Linked DNA regions of Pleurocapsa sp. PCC 7327. The main gene of each other region encodes a partner of the protein of the gene in region 2 in a complex. Links are inferred from orthologs where the notes say so. Each region holds a gene or a part of one and is shown on either strand. Other genes may lie near its edges. The genes, in order: mnmE and mnmG.

Region 1 (12,193 bases), 2.2 Mb from region 2 along the record:
AGATATCCGGTTCGACTCCCAGATTTTCATAGCCCCATAGTTTCCCCGTGCGTCCTACCCCAACTTGGACTTCATCGAACACTAAAAGGATATTATTTTCATCGCAAATTTTCCGCAGACGCACGAAATAATCGAGATCGCCGGGACGAACGCCGCCTTCTCCCTGCAAAGGTTCGAGCATGATAGCAGCAACCCGACGGTTACCCTCATCGAGATCGGTAATGGCATTTTCGATCGCTTCGAGATCGTTGTAGGGAACGTATTCAAAGCCGGGAACTAGCGGCTCGAAATCCTTTTGATATTTCGGCTGTCCGGTGGCGGTAATCGTGGCTAGGGTACGTCCGTGAAAGCTGGCTTGGGCGGTTAAAATGACGGGCTGTTCCAGGAAATCTAAAACCGTATGGGCATACTTGCGTACCAGTTTGATAGCTGCTTCATTCGCCTCAGCCCCAGAGTTGCAGAAAAATACGCGATCGGCACAGGAATGTTCTACAATCCACTTGGCGAGTTCTCCTTGTTCTGGAATGTAGAAAAGATTAGAAACATGGTGCAGCTTTTGAATTTGCTTGGTTACTGTTTCAACCAAAGCCGGGTGAGCGTGCCCTAACGTACAGGTAGCGATTCCAGCAACGAAGTCTAGATACTCGCGTCCTTGTGTATCCCACAAGCGACATCCCTCTCCTCGTGCTATGGCGATGGGAAAACGAGCATAGGTGTTCATGACATAGGTATCGAATTCCTCTTGATTGAAATCCGATTCGGGGATAGCTGAGGGATTTTTAAGCAAGGCTTCTGGACTCACGGCTGACTCCTGACGAACGTTAAGGTCTATGGGCAATTTTAATCAGAGTGCGGGAAAAAATTCGTTTCGATCGCATTTAAACAATATTTCATCTTAACTGACTAAATAGTATCCACAAACAAACATTTTGATTGAGGTATAACGACATTGGCTGCACTCGACCCTAAATATCGGAGACTGCGACAAGAACTTATCGGTGGTGTCGTTGCCTTAGGGATCGTTTTTCTCATCGGTACCCTCTGGTATCGGTTTGTAGAACAATGGACGTGGTTAGATGCCGCTTACATGACCATGAGTACGCTGGCGACTGTGGGATTTGGTGAAATCAATCCTTTGGGAGAACGGGGTCGTCTCTTTACGATGGTTTTAATTGTGATGGGGTTGATTACCATTGGTTATATCGTCAATCGGTTTACCGAGGCTCTCATTCAAGGATATTTTCAAGCAGGCATTCGACGGAGGCAGGAGAAACGCTTGATAGAAACGTTAGTAGAACACTATATTGTTTGCGGATTCGGACGCACGGGTCGTCAGGTGGCGCTAGAGTTTCAAGCAGAAGGCATTCCTTTTGTATTGGTCGATTCCGATCCCGAACAAATCGAAAAAGCCAAAGGGTTGGGTTATCGGGTTATCCTCGGAGATGCGACCTTAGATGAGTCGCTTTTAGCGGCTAAAATTGACACAGCAGCCTGTATCGTCGCTGCCCTGACTTCCGATGCCGAGAATCTTTACACGGTTCTCTCTGCCAAAACTCTCAACCCCAGAATTCGCGCGATCGCACGCGCCAGTACCGAAGAGGCCGTCCAAAAACTTCAAAGGGCGGGCGCAGACGCAGTCGTTTCCCCTTATATTACCGGAGGCAGACGCTTGGCAGCCGCGGCCCTCAGACCACAAGTGATGGATTTTGTCGATGGCATTCTTACAGGGACGAATAGTGCTTTTTATATGGAAGAATTTCTCATCGATCCCAAGACGTGCCCTTGCGTGGGGCAAACGTTGAGCGAAGCACGACTGCGATCGCAATCTGGAGCGTTGGTTTTGGCGGTTCGTCGCGCTGACGGGACGCTCATCGGCGGACCGACAGGCGATACCGTTCTCATGGCAGGAGATTTACTCATCTGCATGGGCACGCCAGAACAGTTACGCAGCCTGACGCAAATTTTGCTGCCCATTCGTTCTTCTTCTCCCCTGCGATTGCCCAAAAAGCAATAACCTATAAAAAATTAAGACTTTATGGGCAACTCGAATATCATCGAAGTCTACGTTCGCTATTTACGCCTCAAGTTAGAAGCTCAACAAGAGAACCGTGTCATTCAAACTGTCCGAGGAGTCGGATACGTCTTGCGCGAGTAGGATTAGATAATAGTTATGAAAGGATTGAGGAACTTAGGATAGAGCAGATGGAAGTCATTCCCGCGATCGATTTATTAGATGGAAAATGCGTGCGCTTGTATCAGGGCGATTATACGCGATCGCAAGTTTTTAATGAAAATCCTGTCGAAGTGGCGAGACAATGGGTTGAAGAGGGAGCCACGCGCTTGCACGTCGTCGATTTAGATGGCGCCAAACAAGGCAAACCCGCTAATTTAAAAGCAGTTGAAGCGATTGTCAAAGCCGTGTCCTTGCCCGTACAAGTAGGCGGAGGGTTGCGCGATCGCGATAGCGCCAGTCAGCTACTCGCTTTAGGAGTCGATCGCGTTATTCTAGGCACCGTCGCGGTAGAAAATCCTCAGCTGGTCGCCCAACTTTGCGGGGAATTTCCTCAGAAAATCGTTGTCGGAATTGATGCTCGCAATGGCAAGGTTGCGACGCGGGGTTGGTTGGAAACGTCAGAAGTCGATGCTACCGAACTCGCAAGACGAATGGCACAACAAGGGGTCGCGGCGATTATTTATACCGATATTCACCGAGATGGAACGTTAACGGGCCCCAATAAAGTCGCCCTTAGAGAATTGGCAGAAGCCGTCGATATACCCATTATTGCCTCTGGCGGAGTCAGTTCTTTGACTGATTTACTGAGTTTATTATCTCTCGAACCAGTAGGCGTAACTGGCGTTATTGTCGGTCGCGCCCTTTATACTGGAGATGTCAAGCTTTCTGAAGCCGTCCGCGCCGTCGGTTCGGGACGATGGCAAGATATCCCGCCCGATTTTGGGTCTTCGACGTTGGCGTAGTATTAGAAATGTAACAGCTTACCTTCCCACGCCGCGACTGCCCCTCGCAATTGAGGCGATAACCAATCGTAATACTGGGGATAAATGGGCAAGCGCAGCACTAATTGCCATCCGACTGGTTCTAAAATTTCTCTAAGTCTTTGCAGGTGAGGATGGGGGTAATCGGGATTGACTTCATCTTTAGGACCAATTCCGCCCAAATCTCTCGCGCCAGCTTCTAGGCAGTCCAACAAAACGCTAGCGTCTGGGATTAGGTTGGGAGGAATTTGTATGGTAATGGTCTGGGGAAGAATATCTCTCGCTTTGGCAATGAGGTCTGGTAAGTGATGAGAATTGAAAGCTGATGCGGTAAAACTCTGGCGATCGCCGGGGCTGTAAGGTTGTAGGATAACTTCTTGTATATGACCCCATTGGCGATAAATTTGGGCAATGGTTTCTAGGGTTTCGATGCGATCGCCTTCCCTTTCTCCTATTCCCAATAATAAACCCGTCGTAAAAGGAATTTTTAATTTCCCTGCCCATTCTAATTGTTGCAATCTCAGTTCGGGAACCTTGCTGGGAGCGTGAAGATGCACGGTTTCCAACAGGTTTGGCGTTAGCTGCTCCAGCATTAGTCCCATGGATACATTGACCTGCTTGAGCTGTTGCATCTCCTGAAAACTGAGAGGTCCCGCATTAGTATGAGGAAGAAATCCTCCCGACAAAGCTAGCTGACAGATGTCGTAGATTCTTTGAAACCAAGCATCTCTTCGAGAAGAATCGGGATGCACTTCGCCACTGAGAACGAGAATCTCGCAAATTCCTTGTGAGAGGAGATACTCTAGCTTCCGTTCAACCTCTGCGAGTGTCAACCAAGCACTTCGACCGGGATCGGCACGAAAATTACAGTAGGTGCAGCGATTGAAGCATTCGTAAGTAGGAACGATCGTGTAGGCAGCGCTGTAGGTAACAATCCGAGATAAAAACATATGATAAGCTTAGTTTATAGTTTACATAAGCACATTTTTGCTTAAATTACTTTACAAAACTTATTCATTCTCTTAACATTATGAATAATCATTCATCAAGAACCTTGAAAAAGGAATAGGAATCATAGGCAAATGACAACAACCTTACAGCAGCGCGAAAGCGCTTCTTTGTGGGAGCAGTTTTGCCAGTGGGTCACCAGCACCAACAACCGCATCTACATCGGTTGGTTCGGCGTCATCATGATCCCAACCCTGCTAACTGCAACCACGTGCTTCATCATCGCCTTCATCGCCGCTCCCCCGGTAGACATCGATGGCATCCGCGAACCCGTAGCTGGTTCTCTGCTCTATGGCAACAACATCATCTCCGGTGCGGTGGTGCCTTCTTCGAACGCCATCGGCTTGCACTTCTATCCGATTTGGGAAGCCGCCTCTCTCGACGAATGGCTCTACAACGGCGGACCCTACCAGCTAACGATCTTCCACTTCCTGTTGGGAGTATTCTGCTACATGGGTCGTCAGTGGGAGTTGAGCTACCGCTTGGGCATGCGTCCTTGGATCTGCGTAGCCTACAGCGCGCCAGTATCGGCAGCGACGGCAGTCTTCCTGATCTACCCCATCGGACAAGGTTCCTTCTCCGACGGCATGCCTTTAGGAATCTCTGGCACCTTCAACTTCATGTTCGTCTTCCAAGCCGAGCACAACATCCTAATGCACCCCTTCCACATGTTGGGAGTGGCTGGTGTCTTCGGCGGTTCTCTGTTCTCTGCCATGCACGGCAGCTTGGTCACTTCTAGCTTAGTCCGCGAGACCACCGAAACCGAGTCTCAGAACTACGGCTACAAGTTCGGACAAGAAGAAGAAACCTACAACATCGTAGCAGCTCACGGCTACTTCGGACGCTTGATCTTCCAATATGCGTCATTCAACAACAGCCGCGCCCTACACTTCTTCTTAGGTGCTTGGCCAGTGATTGGCATCTGGTTCACCGCGATGGGCATTTCCACCATGGCGTTTAACCTCAACGGTTTCAACTTCAACCAGTCGATCTTAGATTCTCAAGGTCGGGTTATCAACACCTGGGCTGATGTGCTCAACCGCGCTAACTTAGGATTTGAGGTGATGCACGAGCGCAACGCGCACAACTTCCCCTTAGACTTAGCTAGCGGCGAGATGGCTCCTGTAGCTCTGAGTGCTCCTGCTATCAATGGCTAAGGCTCTGAGTCTAGTTAATTGACACAAAAGGCGTCTCCTGGAGGAGGCGCTTTTTTTGGTTATATTTTTGAATTGGAAAGAGGGCAACTTTTCAATGCAATAACTTGGTATTGGTTCGTTTCCTAGACGACAAGCTCTGCGATCGCAGCCGATTCGGATCTTCTGCCCAAAAGACTTTTCCTAATGCAATCGATCGCCCTTTGTCTGGTTTTTAATTGAGACTAAAGTATTTGCGATCGCTATCTACTAACGCCCCATTAAATAAATGTCCAATGTTAAAGCAACTAGAACTGGCTCGGACATTAAGCTATGTAAAGTTAAATTGATTGCGAATTGGTATGGTTGAGAGTTTGCTTGTAAAAAAAATTTAAAACCAAATTAAAGATTATCTTAACTCTTCGATAATTGAGTTTGATGTAAAAAAAGCGATCGCTCTCTCGATCGAGTATGATGGATTTCCCGTGAGAGTCTTAGTTCCAGGTTGGGCTGGGATTGCTTCTGTTAAGTGGGTTGGCTCGATTCAGGTTTCTGAACAACCTCTCTATAGCGAGTGGAATACCAAAGAATACGTTTTGATCGGACCAGAATACCCACCCGAACCAGGTTCGCCTGCTTTGGGGAAGATTATAACAACTCAAGTGGTCAAGAGTGCCTTCGAGTTGCCCTGGGATGCTAAATTAAGTGCGGGTCAATATCTTCTACGCGGGCGTTCGTGGTCGGGTCAAGAAACGATTGCCAAGGCAGAGGTGAGTTTGGATGGGGGTCGAAGCTGGCAACAGGCGAGATTGCACCAACCTAATTTCGATCGCGCTTGGGTACGCTGGGGTATAGATTGGTCTCCTCAGAAAGGAACTTATCAATTACAAGCTAGGGCAACCGACGATAAAGGAAATACTCAGCCCGCGAGCGTGCCTTTTTTTAATGAAAAAGGATATTTGTATGGGGGTATAATCAGCCATCCAGTCACGGTTACTTAACTAAGGACTATTGTTTATTTCCCAATACAAAAACGGCTAAAAATACGATCTAACACCGATTCTGTTACTTCTTCACCCGTAATTTCTCCCAGCGCTTGAATAGCAGTTCTAAGATCGATTGTCCAGAAATCGAGAGGAAGTCGAGCGTTAATTGTTTCTTGCACTTGTTCTAGGGCAACTTTGGCGCGGGTTAGGGCAGCAGATTGTCTTTGGTTAATCGCTAAGTCTAAATTAGCTGCTGTTAAATTTTCAGCTCGAACTATCTCTAAAATAGCCTTTTCTAAACTCTCAATTCCCTCATTTTTAGCAGCCGCAGTCTTGACAAAATGCTTAATTTGTGATGGATATTTTGTCGATTCAGCAGTAGCGAGATCGATTTTATTAATGACAAGAATTAGCGGGCGGTTTTTGACTTGTTGATAAATTTCCTCGTCTTGGTCAGTCCAACCTGCTTGGGCATCTATAGTAAGTAAAATTAGATCGGCAACTTGGGCAGCATGGCGCGATCGCTCTACGCCAATTTTCTCGACAGTATCCTCTGTTTCTCGGATTCCCGCCGTATCTAACACCTGGACGGGAATGCCACCGACGACTAATTGAGATTCTACTACATCGCGAGTCGTTCCGGGAAGATCGGTCACGATCGCGCGATCGCTGCGACTCCAAGCATTCAACAAACTTGATTTTCCCACGTTGGGACGACCGACGATGGCAACTTTTAATCCAGTACGCAGCAATTCGCCCCTATCTGCGGTGGCGAGAATATCTTTAACTTGGCGCAATACTACTTCTAGGCTAGCGCGAACCTCGTTTTCATCCAAAGGTGGCAAATCTTCTTCAAAATCGATTCTCGCCTCGACTTCGGCAAGAATATCCAAACAAGTTGCCCGCAACTGGCGAATGGGATGGGCGAGTTTTCCTTGTAATCCTGCTAGGGCTATCTGGGAAGCTTGAGGAGACTGCGCCCCAACTAATTCTGCTACGCTTTCTGCTTGGGTGAGATCGATGCGTCCGTTGAGAAATGCCCGCAGGGTAAATTCACCCGGTTGCGCCAATCTTGCTCCTAATTCTAGGCACAATTGTAAGACTTGCTGGACGGGGATAATACCGCCGTGGCAGTGAAATTCCACGACATCTTCGCAGGTATAGGAACGAGGCGCTAACATAATCAGCAATAAAGCTTCATCTACCAGTTGTTTGGTTTTGGGATGGCGAATGTAACCGTAGAGGATGCGATGGCTTTCCCACGGTTGCTTTCCTGGGGCATCAAAGAGAGTACGGGCAATTTCTATGGCTTTTGCGCCAGATAAGCGCACGATGCCGATACTTCCCTGTTGGGGAACGATAGCAGTTGCGATCGCGGCGATGGTATCTCCTCGAACTAACATGGATTTATCTTATGGGCTTCTATTGTAAAAATAACAAAATCAGCCTTTGAGCTTATTTGCGATCGCCTAATTACATTAAAAGTAACTGCTAAAAATTAAGGAGTCAGAAAATTTGTTTCTGGCTCCTTATTACTTATGTTATAAATGCTTTTCTCAGAATTTTCTTCTAGCAAACAACCCTGTCGATTAAGAAACACCTAGTTCTAAAGCCATCAAGAGAACTACTCCTATACTCGTCAGTGCCAAAACTAATAACCAGCCAATCGAGTTAGCTAAATGAGAGTTCTGTGAAAGTTTCATGGCGAATCCTTACAAATTTTCAAAACCAAGGGGTTAATTTCTAATTATCATAGGCAAACAACCGCAACAAAAATCAGAAAAGATATCTTTCTTAATTTTTCTTGACTTATTTTCATTAATTTTTATGTATCCTCGCGAAAATATGGCTAGTGTAAAATTTACATGCAGTTATCAGAGATAACTCGTATTTTCTTGAAATTTGTAATTATAAATTTTCAATGTCGCGCAAAAAAGAGACAATTACACTGTCTATTTCACCAGGAACCAAAGAGAAACTAGAAGCGATCGCCCGTCGTTTTAATATCTTTTGGGGTAAAAGTCCCAGTCCATCTGGCTTAATCGCCGCGATCGCGCAGCAAGAATTAGAAGTTGGCGAACCGTTTGTCCTTACTCAATTGCAATTACAAGCTTTAATTAAAGCGATTAAAGCACTGATAAATTCTGGAGAAATCAAAGATGCCCAGCTTTTGACCGAACTCTTGTTCGAGCGAGGCAGCTTAGAACCCTTTTTACGTCAATCCCTCTTAAGACAGATTAGTCAGCCAACGGAAATTTGGCGCAAAATTCTCGAAGAACAAATTCAAAAACAACAGCCTTTTCTGCTGTTATATCTGAATTCACAAGGATTAGAAGAAACTTTTACCGTTCGCTGGGCAGATCTACAATTCTTTGAAAAAGAGTTTTATCTAGTTGCGTGGTGCGAAGAGACATCGGGTAGCGAGGAAGTTCTTGCCCTAGTTCACAACCGCTGCTTCCGTCTCGATCGCATTATTAATATTTTACCTGTAAATAAAATTTGGCGTAAGAATTTAGACTTTATTTTAGTGAAATTACATTTTTGGGGAGATTCAGCTAAAAGGTATCAAAAACGGACAGAAGATGTAGAAATTTGGACTTTTGACGGTATTTGTAAAGTCACTCGAAAAGTTTTCAACACCTTTTGGCTAATGCAAGAAGTTTTAGCCAATGGAGAAAATTGCGTAATTGTTTCGCCAGACAGCGTGCGCGATCGCATAAAAATGAAAGTACAAATGATGGCACAACAGTACGATCTCGCTATTTATAAAGAATAAATGGGGATAATGAGTATAATGTACTTATATATAAATCCCCTCAAGTAGCTGAGAGGATACTCATGAAGATTATTAGACAGCCGCTTTCTGCATAGCGATTGGTAACAGGAAGACACCACTTGTGCGACTCGAAGGCCGGATCTCATAATTTGCTTGAATTTGCTTATTAACGCTTCCAGATAGACTGGGACTACCATACCGTTCGCCGACCTGAATAATTGCGAAGTAGTGGGTCTCTAGAAGCTTAGTCAATTCCTGTTCATCTAACGCACCTGTTTTTAGCTTTTGACCAGTATTGAAAACATCTACCTCGAACGATTTTTCAGCCCAGTAGCAAAGCGCGAGATCCTCACACATGGCTGGGGTCCATCATGGGCTGCAATGAAGGCAATATCCTGTGCAACCAATGCTTTTTCATTCTCTAGGTTTCCTAGGAAAAGCAAAAGGTCTACCCCTCTTTGTGGTATCGTGAATAGCACTGTTAAGCAGAGAACGAACATTCCGGTAATCCGAACCAAAGAGGACTTTGGCGTTTTTCGATCCAAAATGTTTAGCCTTGAAAACATTTCCCCAAAACGTTGGATGGCAAGCCCACTCATGAGCGTGAGACCAATGATTAGGTCAAATATTGCTTTGAAATTCACTCCTGCACCCCCAGAAATGTAAATGCCCCAGATACCTGCCAATAAAACGTAAAAGGCTATCAATTGTGTGTAACGATTAGTATAGTCAATCGCTAGGAGGATCGAACCTGAAGCAAGTAAAAGGAGCAAGGGAGTGAACCGCCTTTCCACCAGATGCTCCGCCATGTTTCCCAGTCCCCAATGGCGAGCAGCAGCCAAGAGACTTGTGAAAAAGTTGGAGCCGTAGATCGAGTAAAATAGTCCTAGACAGCCGACGAGCATCGCGAGCGAAGCAGCCAACCAAACATAAAAGCTCCGACGCTTGTAGAAAAAGAGCCACAGCGTAATCGCAAGCGTCAGTGTGAGGAGATTGTGCTTAACTAGACCGCCGACGAATATAATCACCAGTGACAGAATCAATAGTCCATCCGTTTGATTGCTAGTCAAAAACACGAGAAAACCAATTAGCTGAATAGCATGGGCTAACATCTGCGGATCGTTCATGCCAATATATTCGTAGTGATGTCCTGCCATGTAGGCGAGAAACACAACAGCAGAAAATAGGGCAATTAAACTCCATTTACCGAGTCGCTGGACAATCAGTCCGATATTTATGGCAATAATTAAAAGGCTTACAAAAGAAATGATGCGTCCGGCAATGATATTGTCGCCAACGAGCAAACCTAAGCTTCCGGCGATATAGAAAGATAGAGGGGGATAGTTGTTTGATGTCAGTGCCTTGAGATCCGGATAAAGAGGTCGGTCGCTGAAGGCACGCATGGCTTGAAAAGCATTCCATCCTTCGTTATAGTTCTTTGGATCGCGAATGGAATCTCAAGTATTGGCTTAGCCAGCAGCATGAGAGTTACGACAACAAGTAACGACAGGATAAAAAAGCTGCCATATCTCTCGCAAATTTTGATTAACAGGCGTTGCATGACCTCTAATCTCTTAAAGTTTTCTCAAATTTTAAGAGATTATCTAGCCGAATAAAACGAAGAAGCAATCGGGGTTTCGGCGATCGCGATCGCGATCGATTATCTCTCAAGACATGTTCGCTACAATAAGGATAAATGGAGGTTCAGAATTTTTTTATGCGAGATCGCGCGATCGCTTGGCTAGCCGAAAATGTATCGGCTCACCGACTGCAACATATTCTAGGCGTGGAGCAAATGTGTATCGAACTTGCTCGCTGCCATCGAGTCGATCCCCTAAAAGCAGCGCAAGCCGGATTGCTGCACGATCTCGCTAAATTTTTCAAGCCAACTCGCTTGCTTGAGATAGCAAAACGAAACGGTCTGGAAATCGATCCCATTTGCCAAGCTAATCCCCATTTATTGCACGCCGATGCAAGCGCGATCGTAGCGCGAGATGAATTTGGGATAAGCGATCGAGAAATCTTAGATGCTATCCGCAATCATACTCTCGGTCGTCCTCAGATGAGTCCGCTTAGTTGTATCGTTTTCGTAGCCGACGCTCTCGAACCCAATCGAGGCAAAATTCCCGAACTCGAAGCCATACGTCAAGTTAGCTGGCAAAATCTTTATAAAAGCGTACAGCAAACCTGTGACTATTCCTTAAAATGTTTGGTCGATAGCAATAAAACTATTCACCCGCGCGTAATTTTGACGCGCAATTGGGCATTACAAGTTGTTAAGAAACAAATGGAGAAAGCAACATGTAACAGTTGAGCGAAGTTTACATCCCGAACGCAATTCCCAGACATTGATTAGTTCCAAATAAAACAATAGCTTTCGCAGAGTGTAATGACAAATCGCGATTTTCAAAAATCCCCACACACAAATCTATCGACAGTAGCAATTACCAGCCAGACATCAGACGATTTATCCCACCGTTTAGCCGAGACGATCGCTCAAGCAGCTGACGATCGCAAAGCGTCTGATATTGTCGTTCTAAAAGTGACCGATGTATCTTATTTAACAGATTACTTTGTCATTGCGACCGGCTTTTCGAGAACTCAGGTAAGAGCGATCTCCGATTCGATTGAAGAGAAAGTCGCTAGAGAGTGTCACAAAAATCCTTTGCGGGTAGAGGGCAAAGGAGAAGGTTCTTGGATTCTTCACGATTATGGCGATGTAATCGTTCATATTTTTATGCCTCAAGAACGAGAATTTTATAACCTAGAAGCGTTTTGGGGTCACGCAGAACGGATTAACATCCCTTCCTTATATAACTCATCACAAGAGTAGTAGCCATGAAGGACTCTTCCGTTCAATCGTGTCCCGTTCCTGACGAACAACAACCTCTTAAAGAATACGAACAATTAAAAGATTCTTGGTTCTTTCGTTGGGCAACTCTCGAAAGCCTTCCCTATTGGAGAAAATTTGCTTGGGTATGGCTTTGGGGCTGGATTGTCGTTGGACCGATTGCGGCGGCTAGTTTCCCGCCTCAAAAACATCCATTCTTATTTGCCTTATCTGGCGTGTTAGGGACTAGCTTGCTAGTAGCGTTAGTGTTGTTGAGGCTCTACTTGGGTTGGTATTATATCCGCGATCGCCTCAAATCTGAGAAGGTATTTTATGAAGAGTCGGGATGGTATGATGGCCAAATTTGGCAAAAGCCACCAGAAGCAATCGCGCGCGATCGGTTAATCGTTTCTTATCAAATCGAGCCGATTATGCAACGCCTGCGACGAACGGCTTTAATTTTGGC
Region 2 (12,099 bases):
TTAGTGCAAGAGGTGATGGGAAAAGATGCCGAATCGATGCGACAAATGGCAAAGGCGATCGCTTTAGCCTTTGTCGAACAGCTAACGCCCGCGGCCCCAACCTATCGACCGTTTTTATCGCCTGCTTACGTCCAATCGCTTTCTGACGAGAAAATAACTTTTCGTTTGGCTAGAGAACTTCCTCCCACTGTAGATGCTTGGCTGAGCGTTCTTAATTTAGGCAATCGATACGCTGACTCCGACAAATCTGAAGGCAAGCCTTCCATTCTCAAGGCAATTCAAGGGTATTTTATTAATGCCAGAGAGATGATATCTCCGCCCGCTTACTGTAGCGGACAATTAGACCGCTTATTTACCGGACTCTTGAACACCTACGATAGCGACCGCTATTATTGGGATAGTTTGGCTTAACGACAATTAACATCAAGCTTCTTCTTGTAATTTTTGCCCGATCCGAGGTTCGGTTCCGGCAAGGAGACGACTGATATTGCTTCGGTGACGAACGATTACATATATTCCCGCTATGGCTGCAAATAGAATATAAGGAAGGGGTTGTTTGAGAAAAATCATTAGCATATTAACCGCGATCGCGCCGCCAATCGAACTGAGAGAAACGATTCTCGACAGTACTAAAACGATTAAAAAACTTGCTAACGCTCCCAAAGCCACAACAGGGTTCATTACTAATAAAATGCCTAAGCCAGTGGCTACAGATTTCCCTCCGCTAAAGTTGAGAAAAATCGATTTACTGTGACCGAAGATCGCCGCTAAACCTGTGGCAACGATGAGCCAAGGCTGCCAATTGGCAGGAAGAATTTCTGTAGGATAAACCGCATAAAAAAGATCGACCAATGCAACTGCGATCGCTCCTTTGAGGAGATCGATTAATAAAACCGCGATCCCAGCACCTTTTCCTAGCGTTCTCAGAACATTAGTTGCCCCAGTCGAACCAGAACCATGCTCTCTAATATCGATTCCTTTGAGATAGCGTCCGGCTAGATATCCAGTCGGAATCGAACCGAACAAATAAGCAACGATTGCGAGTAGTCCGCTGACAAGTATAGAGACAAGCATGGTGAGTCGTTAGTGGTTAGTCAACCGATGAAAAGATTTACGATTTTAGATTATCCCACGACTAAAGTGCGTGGGCTTGAAAGTCTTTTAATCGATCGAGAGTCTTTTGCCACTAATTGATTTCGCGATATCGCAAACGATCGCGCTAAAATCTATAGCAAATCTTCCTCATGGCTATTTTTGATCTCGCGATCGCGCGCTTTCGTTGACGATTGATAAAGTTCGATAAATCGATAATCTTTACACGGATTGATAGCGCGATCGCACTTCTAAATACACCAACAATGCATTAATGTCAGCCGGATTCACGCCGCCAATTCTGGAAGCTTGACCGATGGTTAAAGGTTTAACTTTGTTTAATTTTTCCCTTGCTTCCATTGACAAAGTGTCAATTTTTATGTAGTCAAGATCTTTGGGTAATTGGCGATTGGCGTGACGCGCGATTTGGTCGATTTGATTTTGTTGGCGTTGCAGATAACCGGAATATTTAATCTCGATTTCTACGCCTTCTTTTTCGGCGGGATCGAGATGGGGATTGCCCAAGCCAAAACGTTCTAAATCGACGTAATGAAAACCGGGACGGCGCAACAGGTCAGCAAGGGGAATCGAGCCTTTGATTTTTTGTCCGGTTGCCGCCGCGATCGCGATGCCGATTTCATCTTTTTCTTTGACGCGCGTTTCGTGCAGTCGTTCCTTCTCGGCAACGATATTTGCTTGCTTGCGCTGGAAGATTTCCCAACGACGGTCATCTATCAAACCAATTGCGCGACCTAGTGGCGTGAGGCGTTGGTCGGCATTATCAGAACGCAAAATCAACCGATACTCAGATCGAGAAGTTAACATGCGATAGGGTTCCCGCAGGTCTTTGGTACAAAGGTCATCAACTAGCGTTCCGATATAGCTTTCTTCGCGGGGAAAAACGAGCATTTCCCGCCCCCTAACGAATCTAGCTGCATTGATTCCCGCCACGATTCCCTGGGCTGCGGCTTCTTCGTATCCGGTCGTTCCGTTAATTTGTCCCGCACAGAATAATCCTTCGATTTTCTTAGTCATGAGAGTGGGATAGCACTGCGTCGCAGGCAGATAGTCGTACTCCACCGCATAGGCAGGGCGCAGCATGACGCAGTTTTCCAATCCCGGCAGAGTATGCAACATGGCGAGTTGCAGGTTCTCTGGCAGTCCGGTAGAGAATCCCTGGATATAAAGTTCGGGAATATCTCGTCCTTCGGGTTCGATAAAGATTTGGTGACTTTCTTTATCGGCGAAGCGAACGATTTTATCTTCGATAGAAGGACAGTAACGCGGTCCTTTGGAATCGATAAACCCACCATAAATTGGGGAGAGATGCAAGTTATCTCGAATCAGTTGATGGGTTTCGGCAGTTGTGCGGGTGAGATAGCAATTCATTTGCTCTCTGTGTACCCAAACTTCTGGATCGAAGCTGAACCAACGGACTTCTTCATCGGGAGGTTGAGGTTCTAATTTGCTGTAGTCAACAGAACGCTTATCTACTCGTGCGGGAGTTCCCGTTTTCAGCCTTCCGGTTTCAAAACCCAGACGGTTCAAAGTTTCAGTTAACCCGACGGCGGCAAACTCCCCAGCGCGTCCTGCTGACATCGATTTACCGCCAACCCAAATGCGACCGCCTAAAAAGGTTCCCGTGGTGAGAATGACGGCTTTGGTTTGGAAGCAAGCGCCAAAGTAGGTTTGCACGCCGATAACTTCGTCGTTTTTCCCCAATACCAAGTCTGTCGCCATGCCTTCGCGAACGAGCAAATTTTCTTGGTTTTCGACGATATTTTTCATCACTGCGGCATATTCGCGCTTGTCGGTTTGGGCGCGCAATGCCCAGACAGCAGGTCCTCGCGAGGAGTTGAGAACGCGCTTTTGTAGGTAAGTTCGGTCTGCCATTTTGCCAATTTCCCCGCCCAGTGCATCGACTTCGTGGGTAAGCTGGGATTTGGCTGGTCCTCCGACGGCTGGATTACAAGGCTGCCAAGCAATTTTGTCTAGGTTGAGGGTTAGCATGAGGGTACGACAACCCAGACGGGCGCAAGCGAGGGCAGCTTCGCAACCTGAATGTCCTGCCCCAACTACGATGACGTCAAAAGCGTCTTGGAATTCTATCGAGGATGCGATCGTCATAGTCTAAGCGTTGGCTCGGCAAATACGTATGTTTATTTTAGCGGCTAGTCGGATTTGGAAGCATTGTCTTGAGACTCTCTAAGATAGAAGAAGCCAAGTAAGAGAAGACGTTTTCCAGGCATGACAAACATACTAAAGACTAAGATAAGGTCTTTTTTCTTCGCGCCTTCTTGGTTTTGGATGGCGATCGCTATTTTATTGGCAACATCGTTAGCTTTGCGTTTTTGGGAGTTGGGACGATTTAATCAGCTAGTCTTCGATGAAGTTTACTACGTTAAATACGCTCAAAACTATCTAAGTCGCACGCCTTTTTTTGACGTTCATCCCCCGCTAGGGAAATATTTAATTGCTTTTGGGATTTGGGTTAGCAAGCTTCATTTTTGGAATCCTACAGGTCAGACGACAGCTTTTGGCTATCGCTGGCTAAATGCTTTGACTGGTTCTTTGATTCTGCTAATTGTTGCTGGGATCGCCTATCAGTTAAGTTATCGTCGCAGCTACGCTTTTATCGCGGCTTGGTTTGCCTGTGCCGACGGGTTGCTATTGGTTGAGTCTCGCTATGCTTTTTTGAATATTTATCTAGTTTTTTTCGGATTATTGGCTCAGTGGTGTTTTTTAATAGCTTTAGCCCAGAAATCTCTACTGCGTTGGTTGTATCTCGTTTTGGCTGGTATTTTTTTCGGGTGTTCTGCTGCGGTTAAATGGTATGGATTGGGATTTTGGTTGGGAATTGGTGCGGTTTGGGCAAGTGCCCGGATCGTTAGCTGGTGGCAACGCGATCGCAAGCTATCATTCAATCAACCTTTTTGGCAGAATTTATCCAAATTCAAATTATGGCCTTTATTGGTCTTTTTGGGAGTAATTCCAGTCGTCGTTTATTGCTTGCTCTGGATTCCCCATTGGCAACTCGATCGCGATCGCGGATTTTGGGAATTACATCAGAAAAGTTGGACGTTTCACCAACAACTAGGGAGTAGTTCTCAGATCCATCCCTACTGTTCTCCCTGGTACAGTTGGGTTTTGATGGTTCGTCCGGTGGCGTATTTTTTTGAGAAATCGGGAAATTCTGCCCAATCTACCGTTTACGACGTGCATGGCATGGGCAATCCAATTCTATGGTGGCTAGGCACGATCGCAATGCTCATTTTAGTAGGAAAAATAGCGCAACAAGTATACCCGATTCAGAAAAAACGACAACGGGAGTTTGATTTCTCGATTCCGCTTTATTTGCTGTTGAATTATGGGGCGAACTGGTTGCCTTGGATGCTGGTGCATCGCTGCGCTTTTCTCTACTACTATATGCCAGCCTCGATTTTTGGTTTTTTGGCGATCGCTTATCTAGTCGATCGATGGCTGTATAGCGATAATCTTTGGTGGCGGGCGATCGCTATAAATATTATTTTTTTCATTTTGATGGGTTTGGCTTATTGGTTGCCTATCTATCTAGGTCTGCCTTTATCAAGGGAGGCATTTGACCATCGCATGTGGTTTCGTTCTTGGTATTAAAGTTGTTCGCGCTACAACAATTGCGACAAAAACCGGAAATCTTTTATAAGAATTCAAAGCGGCGCGTTACCTTTACCGTTACAATAAGCTACTGCATAAACTTATATCTTGCACCTACCCAACTTATCGCCAGAGAATAAATTCTCAACCCTAACAGGATAAGTCTGTTTTAACGGACTTATCTCTTCTTGAAGTCAGATTTATCTGACTTTAGCTATCAGCCAAGAAATTTATTTCTTGGTAGGATGAAAAGCTGGTGCAAGATCTAAGAGGTTGTCCCAAAAGTATAGAATGTCATGTCGAGCGTAGCGATCGCGAAGCGAAACATCTGATTATACCAACTCCAAACAGAGATTCTTCGTTACGTTCTCCTACACTGGAAATGACAAAATGGACTTTTTAGATGTCCCCTAAGTAAAGACAAAAAGAAAAAAATTTATTCTTTTTCTTATTGTCTTCAAAGTAATAGATATCAAATTATTATTTAAAGGACTATGGCAAAAGTTCTCGTATCCGATCCTATCGACCAAGTGGGCATTGAGATTCTCTCGCAAGTTGCCCAAGTAGACGTAAAAACTGGGCTTTCTGCTGATGAATTGATTAAAATTATTCCCGAATACGATGCACTGATGCTGCGTTCTGGTACACGGGTGACGCAAGAAATCATTGAAGCAGGAACTCAACTCAAGATTATTGGCAGGGCAGGCGTGGGCGTAGACAATATCGACGTTCCAGCAGCGACTCGTCAAGGCATTATCGTCGTCAACTCTCCCGAAGGCAATACGATTGCCGCAGCCGAACATACCCTAGCGATGATGCTATCCTTATCCCGCTATATTCCCGATGCCAATGCCTCTGTCAAAGGGGGAAAGTGGGATCGCAAAAGCTATATCGGTTCCGAAGTGTACAAGAAAACGCTAGGAGTGATTGGTCTAGGGAAGATAGGTTCCCACGTCGCAACCGTGGCAAAAGCAATGAACATGAAAATTCTTGCCTACGACCCTTTTATTTCTAAGGAACGGGCAGATCGACTCGGTTGTACCTTAGTAGACTTGGATTTTCTCTTTGCCGAAGCCGACTATATCACCTTACACATTCCCAAAACGCCGGAAACCACCCATCTCATCAATGCGGAAACGCTTGCCAAGATGAAACCTAACGTTCGCATTATCAACTGTGCGCGAGGTGGCATTATTGATGAAGAGGCTTTAGTAGAAGCCATAGAATCGGGCAAAATTGCTGGGGCAGCCTTAGATGTTTTCGAGCAAGAACCTTTAGGAGAATCGAGATTGCGAGAACTCGGTTCTAAGGTGATTCTTACCCCTCATTTGGGAGCTTCGACAGAAGAGGCGCAGGTCAATGTCGCGATCGACGTTGCCGAACAAATTCGAGACGTGCTGTTGGGATTGCCAGCGCGATCGGCAGTCAATATCCCGGGACTGACCCCTGACGTGATGGAAAAACTCAGACCCTATCTGCGCTTGGCAGAAACGCTGGGCAATCTAGTCGGTCAACTGGCAGGGGGACGAATCGAGCGCTTGACGGTCAAGTTGCAAGGCGATTTGGCTGAGGTTAACAGCCAGCCAATAGTTATCGCTTCGATCAAAGGACTTCTCTCTCAAGCATTGCGAGAGCGCGTCAATTACGTCAATGCCGCAATTGAAGCCAAAGAACGCGGGATTCGCATCATCGAAACTAAAGATGCTTCGGTTCGGGATTACTCCGGTTCGCTTTATTTAGAGGCGCAGGGATCGATGGGAGAACATTCGGTCACGGGGGCGCTGTTGAGCAATGGAGAAATCCGCATTACCGATCTCGATGACTTCCCCATCAACGTTCCGCCCAGCAACAATATGTTATTTACTCTCCATCGAGATATGCCGGGAATTATCGGCAAAATCGGTTCTCTACTGGGGAGTTTTAACGTTAATATCGCCAGCATGCAAGTAGGTCGAAAGATAGTTCGAGGCGATGCGGTCATGGCGCTTAGCCTCGACGATCCGCTACCAGAGGGATTGCTATCAGAAATTACCAAAGTCGCGGGTATTCGCGATGCTTATACGGTCAAGCTTTAAGAAATTGTTATTGATTTGTTATTGTTTGTTGTTTATCGACGTACAAATAAATAACAATGAATAAACAGCGATCGATAACCAATCTCCTCCTATGTCAAACAGTTGGTGGGAAATTCAAGTTCTGTGTCATCCAAACATGGAAGAATCCGTTTTTTGGCGGTTGCAAAAGTTTGGGTGTTCGGGAACCGCGACCGAAAGAAAGGAACAATCCTATCTAATTCGCGCTTATCTGCCTCAAATCAAGGCGCAGGCGCTGGATTTAGCAGCGCTTTCTCTGTGGCTGCGCCAGGATGCGATGATTCTGAATCTTCCCCAACCGATAACTCGCTGGCAATTGATTGACGAAGAAGATTGGGCGAGTAGCTGGAAACAACACTGGCAACCAACGGAGGTGGGCGATCGCATTCTTATCTATCCCGCTTGGTTAACCCCCCCCGAAAACTCAGATAGGATTATCCTGCGCCTCGATCCCGGCGTTGCTTTCGGCACGGGAACCCACTTAACCACTCAGTTGTGTCTGGAATCGCTGGAGATGCGCATGCTCTATCCCAGCGGCGAAGCGGTGCTGGCCGATATTGGCTGCGGTTCTGGCATTCTCGCGATCGCTGCTATCTTAATGGGAGCGCCCAAAGTCTACGCTGTCGATATCGATCCCCTCGCCGTCGAGTCCGCCCGTCAAAATCGCGCCCTCAATCAAATCGATGCGGATCGCCTGATAATCGAGCAAGGCAGTCTTGAAAAAGTGCTAGAAATGGCTCCTGAAGGCGTTGATGGCGTTTTTTGTAATATTCTCGCAGAAACGATTATCGAGATGATTCCCCAGTTTGCCAAGCTGATCAAACCTAAAGGCTGGGGAATTCTGAGCGGCATTTTATTAGACCAAGCTAAATCGGTGATGGAACCTCTCGAAGACAATGGTTGGGTTGTCGCCGCCCTTTGGAAACGTCAAGATTGGGCTTGTCTGAATATTAGACGGGCTTAGTTATAGGCGGCTGCCATAATTTGTTGCGAAATAGGTGAGAATGTTCGGGATGATAAAGACGCGATCGCGCTTCCTCGCCGATCTCGCCCAAAGCCGGACTAATGATATAAAGCGTCGTTCTGATTAACGCTTCTTGCCTAGTCGTTTGAGCCATTTTTTCGAGCGGCACAATGCAAATTTTCTCATCCGACCAACCAACCCGGAAACAAATAGCAACGGGAGTGTCTGGAGGATAATGCTGTAGTAACTTCTCCTGGGCTGACTCGGCGTGACGAGCAGCCAAATACAGACACAAACTGGCTTTGTGAGCTGCCAGAGAAGAGAGTTCTTCCGACTCCGGCATCGATGAGGCGCGACCGCCGATACGGGTCAGAATAATCGTCTGTACCAGGTCGGGTACGGTCAATTCTGCCTCCAATTTAGCAGCGGCAGCTTGGAAGGCGCTAATGCCGGGAATCAGTTCGTAGGGAATATTGGCAGCAGCCAAAGCTCGGATTTGCTCGCCAACGGCACTGTAGAGGGTTAGATCGCCCGAATGAATGCGGGCTACAGACAGATTGGCTCTCACTCGTTCGATAGTTAAAGGGATAATTTCTTCTAAGGTTTTATTGCCCGTGCGAATCAGTTCGGCATTGGAACGGACATCTTGTAAAATTTGTTTGGGAACGAGAGAATCGGCAAACACGATAACATCAGCTTGCGAGATGATTTTGTGTGCTTTAACTGTTAATAATTCTGGGTCGCCCGGACCCGCACCGATAAAGTAAACGGCAGGTTTGAGAGGATTTGACATTTTCTCGGATCTATGAATGGGGCTTGTAACGGTAAATTAAACTCACAAAAAATTAGCTAGAAACAACGCCAATTCTCGGTTTATCGTTTCTTTATATACCCTTAATATTTTTATCAAGTTTTTTACTTTTCGTTGTTAGTCTTTATCTAAGCTTTAAAAACATTGGGGATTACCCTCATGCCGCTGAAGCCTGGAGCTTTATTAATCGTCATCGGTTGGACAGCTTTGTTAGGAGCTTGCTCCCCACCAGAAGAGGAAAACACTTCTTCGCCAGGAGCGAGCAAGCCTATCACCGAAATTGTCGAAGTCGATGGCGCACAGAACCCCACGGATGACCAAGAAGTATTTCTGTTAGAGCAACAAACGCAAGAAGGCGAAATTGTTGACTTTGGGAATCCTGAAAATAGTGGCTTGAGTAAAGCTCCAGAAGAGCAACCTAGCAATTAGCTTTCGCGGGAGTCTACTGATAAAGACAGCAAACAAGCTGGTCGCTACTAAGCATACATCAAAGTATTGAGAGAAAAAAGAGAGGAATTACTCTATGAAATCTCGTTCTCGTATCACTTTTTTCAATCTGTTGGCTAGCCTGCTGGGTGCAACTGGAGCCAGTATCATGCTCGGTCTGCCCACTCTAGCTCAAATGCCAGAAAGTTCTGGAACCGTGGGATCGCCAACGGAAGCAACAGAAGCTGGAAGCTCGACAACTCCAGGCTCTGGCATGGAAGTAGAAAGCGAATCCACTGGAACACCTTCTACTTCAGAAACCGAGACCGAAACCGATCCTTCGGCTACGGAAACCGAATCGACCACCGAAGACCCTTCGGCTACGGAGACCGAGACCGAAACCGATCCTTCGGCTACGGAAACCGAATCGACCACCGAAGACCCGAAAATTATGAAGACATCTCCGGATGCCGATTCTACTTCTCCTTCGGGTTCCATGGAAGAATCTAGTCCTTCGGGGACGATTGGAGAACCTAGCTCCAGCCCCTCAGAGCCGGGAACGGGCAGCACGACTTCGCCTAGCGGTACGACCGCGCCTGTAGAAAGCCCTTCAGGAACGGGTCAATAAGTTTCTTGGGTGACTTATCAGTGGAGTAGCTAGTTTAATATCAATGTAGTTCGTGTAGAATTTACGCGAACTTTTTTTGTTTTTTGGGATCGAATAACTCAGTAGACCTGTTATGAAAAAGTCAGAAAAATCAATTTTCACAGGAACAGGTCTAATGTTAAGAGCGCTTATCGGGCTTCGCTCCCTACGGCAGAGGGCAGTTCTCAGATAGCATCCGGCAAGATTATAAAATTATTAAGGCAATCCATCCCTTAAGCTGCTACGGGCAAGTCCACCTCGCTTTCAACCAGTGCGCCGTCAGTTACTAGCGAGCGACTTTTGCCACCTTTTTGTAAAAGATCGAGCGTCATCGCCAGCAGCGCCTTCGCTTTGCGAGTTCGCCATTCGTCTACTACTGCATCGACTTGTACCTGTGGTAGGCGACGCTGAAGTGCTTCGTAGAGATAGCCCGCGTGGCGGGTTTCGTCTTGGGCAACGCTGAGGATTCCCTGCTTGAGAGAGCGACTGCGAGGCTCGTCTTCTGGCAACACTGCCGCCATCCTAGCAAAATCTTTACTGGCATCTAATTCTAGGATATAAGTGCTAGCGAGGAAAACAAGCCAATCAATGCGATCGGGTTTGATATCTTCGCGAGAATATCCTTCATAGTACGCCTCGAAAAAAGGACTTTTTCTTTCTTGTTTGGACGACTTTTCCTGGGGCAATTGTTTGAAATCGATGACTTGTTTGCCATGCTGTTTGAGGGCGTGGGCAAAGATTTGACCGTGACGCATTTCATCGGACGCATGGCGGGCGAGTTTTTCGGCTAGCCATTCATCGCCTTCTGCTTGCGCCCGTTTACGGAGCGCTTCTAAAAACGGAACCGACCCGGATTCTGCCAGTTGAAAAGCAGCGAGAAAGTTTGGACGAGTCAGGGGATCGCGCAAATGGCGAGCTGAAAAGTAAGCAGCAGCACCCGCTCCAATCAAATGTAAAATATTTGTTAAGAAATTCATAATCTTTATAAAAACTTGCAACAAAACTACACATAATCCTATCAAATTATTTTTTTTTCGCGATCTTCTGTGCGATCGCGCTTTCCGAACTTTTGAAGATAGACTTTTTCATGCTAAAAACAATCACTCCTCTCATCCTCACATCAACGAAGCGCCCAATATTGATAATTATGAACTTGGTTTTGTGTCAAAATAATTGGCAATCGCTACTTTTGCAAAAGACGAGCATGATGGCGATCGCCCTCACAATCGAGGATGAAAATTTATTTTCACCCACAGGTCTATTGATGGTCGCTGCTGTTTCTCTGGAAAGGGTAGGTAAAGTCTATAATAAGATTCCTGTCGTTAACGATCTCTCCTTCGAGATCGAAGCGGGAGAAATGTTTGGGCTTCTAGGACCAAATGGAGCCGGAAAATCAACCACGATTCGGATGTTGATTACCTTAACCCAACCATCCCAAGGTCGTATCGAAGTGGCGGGTTACGAGATCGATCGCCATCGCGATCGCGTCAAGCAAAATATTGGTGTAGTCTTGCAACAAATTAGCGTTGATGGGGATCTCTCGGTATGGGAGAATATGGAGTTTCACGGACGAATGCACCACATTCCCAACCCAAAGCGTCAAAAGTCGATCGATCGCTGGCTGGAATATGTAGAACTGGCAGATCGCAAGGAATCTCTGGTGAAAACTCTTTCTGGTGGAATGAAACGCCGCTTGCAAATTGCTAGGGCACTGCTACATCAACCGCAAGTTCTCTTTTTGGACGAACCCACAGTAGGATTAGACCCGCAAACCCGTCGTCGCCTTTGGGAAATTATTCGCGATCTAAATCGTCAAGGCATGACAATACTATTGACGACTCATTATATGGAAGAGGCAGAGTTTTTGTGCGATCGCATCGGCATTATGGATGCTGGTCAACTAATCGAGTTGGGAACGATGGACTATTTTCGTTCTAAGTACGGACGAGGATTGGTGGTTAAGCAAGCGGGCGATCGCTTAGAATACAAGTTTTTTCCTACTCTAGAAGCAGCGAATGCTTATTTAGAAACCTTGCCAGACAAAACGGGGACAATGACTCGCCTATCTAATTTAGAAGATATTTTTGTCGAACTGACAGGACGTAGACTTGATTGAGGGATGGGGACTTTTGAGACGGGGAGACGAGGGGACTGGGAGAGGGGGGACGGGGAAATGGGGAGACAATTAACCACTAGCCACCAACCACTAACCACTAACTAATCTCCAATCCAAAATCCAAAATTAAATGACTAGACTAGCAACGAAAATTGAAGCTATTCTTTACCTAAAGGGTCAGCCGCTTTCGGCGAATGAGATTGCTCAGTTGGCTGGGTGCGCTCGCGAAGAGGCAGAAGAAGCGATCGTCGAACTGATGTCAGATTACGCTCATCGAGACAGCGCCTTAGAAGTTATGGAAACCCCTAGGGGTTATAG

Evidence for each region.
Region 1: the proteins of mnmG (region 2) and mnmE are in contact, whole or in part, in a solved structure (PDB 9HIP), measured with the Escherichia coli proteins. The link is inferred for Pleurocapsa sp. PCC 7327 from one-to-one orthologs.

What each region holds. Positions count from the first base shown.
Region 1 is NC_019689.1:3,117,083-3,129,275, reverse strand. The notes cover bases 5,338-8,335. They hold mnmE (tRNA uridine-5-carboxymethylaminomethyl(34) synthesis GTPase MnmE), read right to left. Parts: upstream 7,525-8,335; coding sequence 6,151-7,524; downstream 5,338-6,150. Other genes in these bases: PLE7327_RS14005 (YafY family protein), read left to right, coding at 8,043-8,335; PLE7327_RS14015 (molybdopterin-dependent oxidoreductase), read left to right, coding at 5,621-6,136. Outside these bases: PLE7327_RS14040 (aspartate aminotransferase family protein), read right to left, coding at 1-787; PLE7327_RS14035 (TrkA family potassium uptake protein), read left to right, coding at 950-2,014; hisA (1-(5-phosphoribosyl)-5-[(5-phosphoribosylamino)methylideneamino]imidazole-4-carboxamide isomerase), read left to right, coding at 2,203-2,976; 7,8-didemethyl-8-hydroxy-5-deazariboflavin synthase subunit CofG, read right to left, coding at 2,979-3,944; psbA (photosystem II q(b) protein), read left to right, coding at 4,077-5,159; more of PLE7327_RS14005, read left to right, coding at 8,336-8,897; PLE7327_RS14000 (6-pyruvoyl-tetrahydropterin synthase-related protein), read right to left, coding at 9,203-10,300; bis(5'-nucleosyl)-tetraphosphatase (symmetrical) YqeK, read left to right, coding at 10,615-11,211; rsfS (ribosome silencing factor), read left to right, coding at 11,287-11,730; PLE7327_RS13985 (CGLD27 family protein), read left to right, coding at 11,736-12,193. UniProt on the Escherichia coli protein: Exhibits a very high intrinsic GTPase hydrolysis rate. Involved in the addition of a carboxymethylaminomethyl (cmnm) group at the wobble position (U34) of certain tRNAs, forming tRNA-cmnm(5)s(2)U34.
Region 2 is NC_019689.1:945,925-958,023, forward strand. Bases 768-3,671 are described here. They hold mnmG (tRNA uridine-5-carboxymethylaminomethyl(34) synthesis enzyme MnmG), read right to left. Parts: upstream 3,220-3,671; coding sequence 1,315-3,219; downstream 768-1,314. Other genes in these bases: plsY (glycerol-3-phosphate 1-O-acyltransferase PlsY), read right to left, coding at 768-1,074; PLE7327_RS04230 (dolichyl-phosphate-mannose--protein mannosyltransferase), read left to right, coding at 3,340-3,671. Outside these bases: PLE7327_RS04215 (alpha/beta hydrolase), read left to right, coding at 1-411; more of plsY, read right to left, coding at 424-767; more of PLE7327_RS04230, read left to right, coding at 3,672-4,725; serA (phosphoglycerate dehydrogenase), read left to right, coding at 5,220-6,800; prmA (50S ribosomal protein L11 methyltransferase), read left to right, coding at 6,892-7,782; cobM (precorrin-4 C(11)-methyltransferase), read right to left, coding at 7,769-8,575; PLE7327_RS04250 (hypothetical protein), read left to right, coding at 8,753-9,022; PLE7327_RS04255 (hypothetical protein), read left to right, coding at 9,117-9,647; PLE7327_RS04260 (hypothetical protein), read right to left, coding at 9,899-10,642; PLE7327_RS04265 (ABC transporter ATP-binding protein), read left to right, coding at 10,930-11,781; SMC-Scp complex subunit ScpB, read left to right, coding at 11,912-12,099. UniProt on the Escherichia coli protein: NAD-binding protein involved in the addition of a carboxymethylaminomethyl (cmnm) group at the wobble position (U34) of certain tRNAs, forming tRNA-cmnm(5)s(2)U34.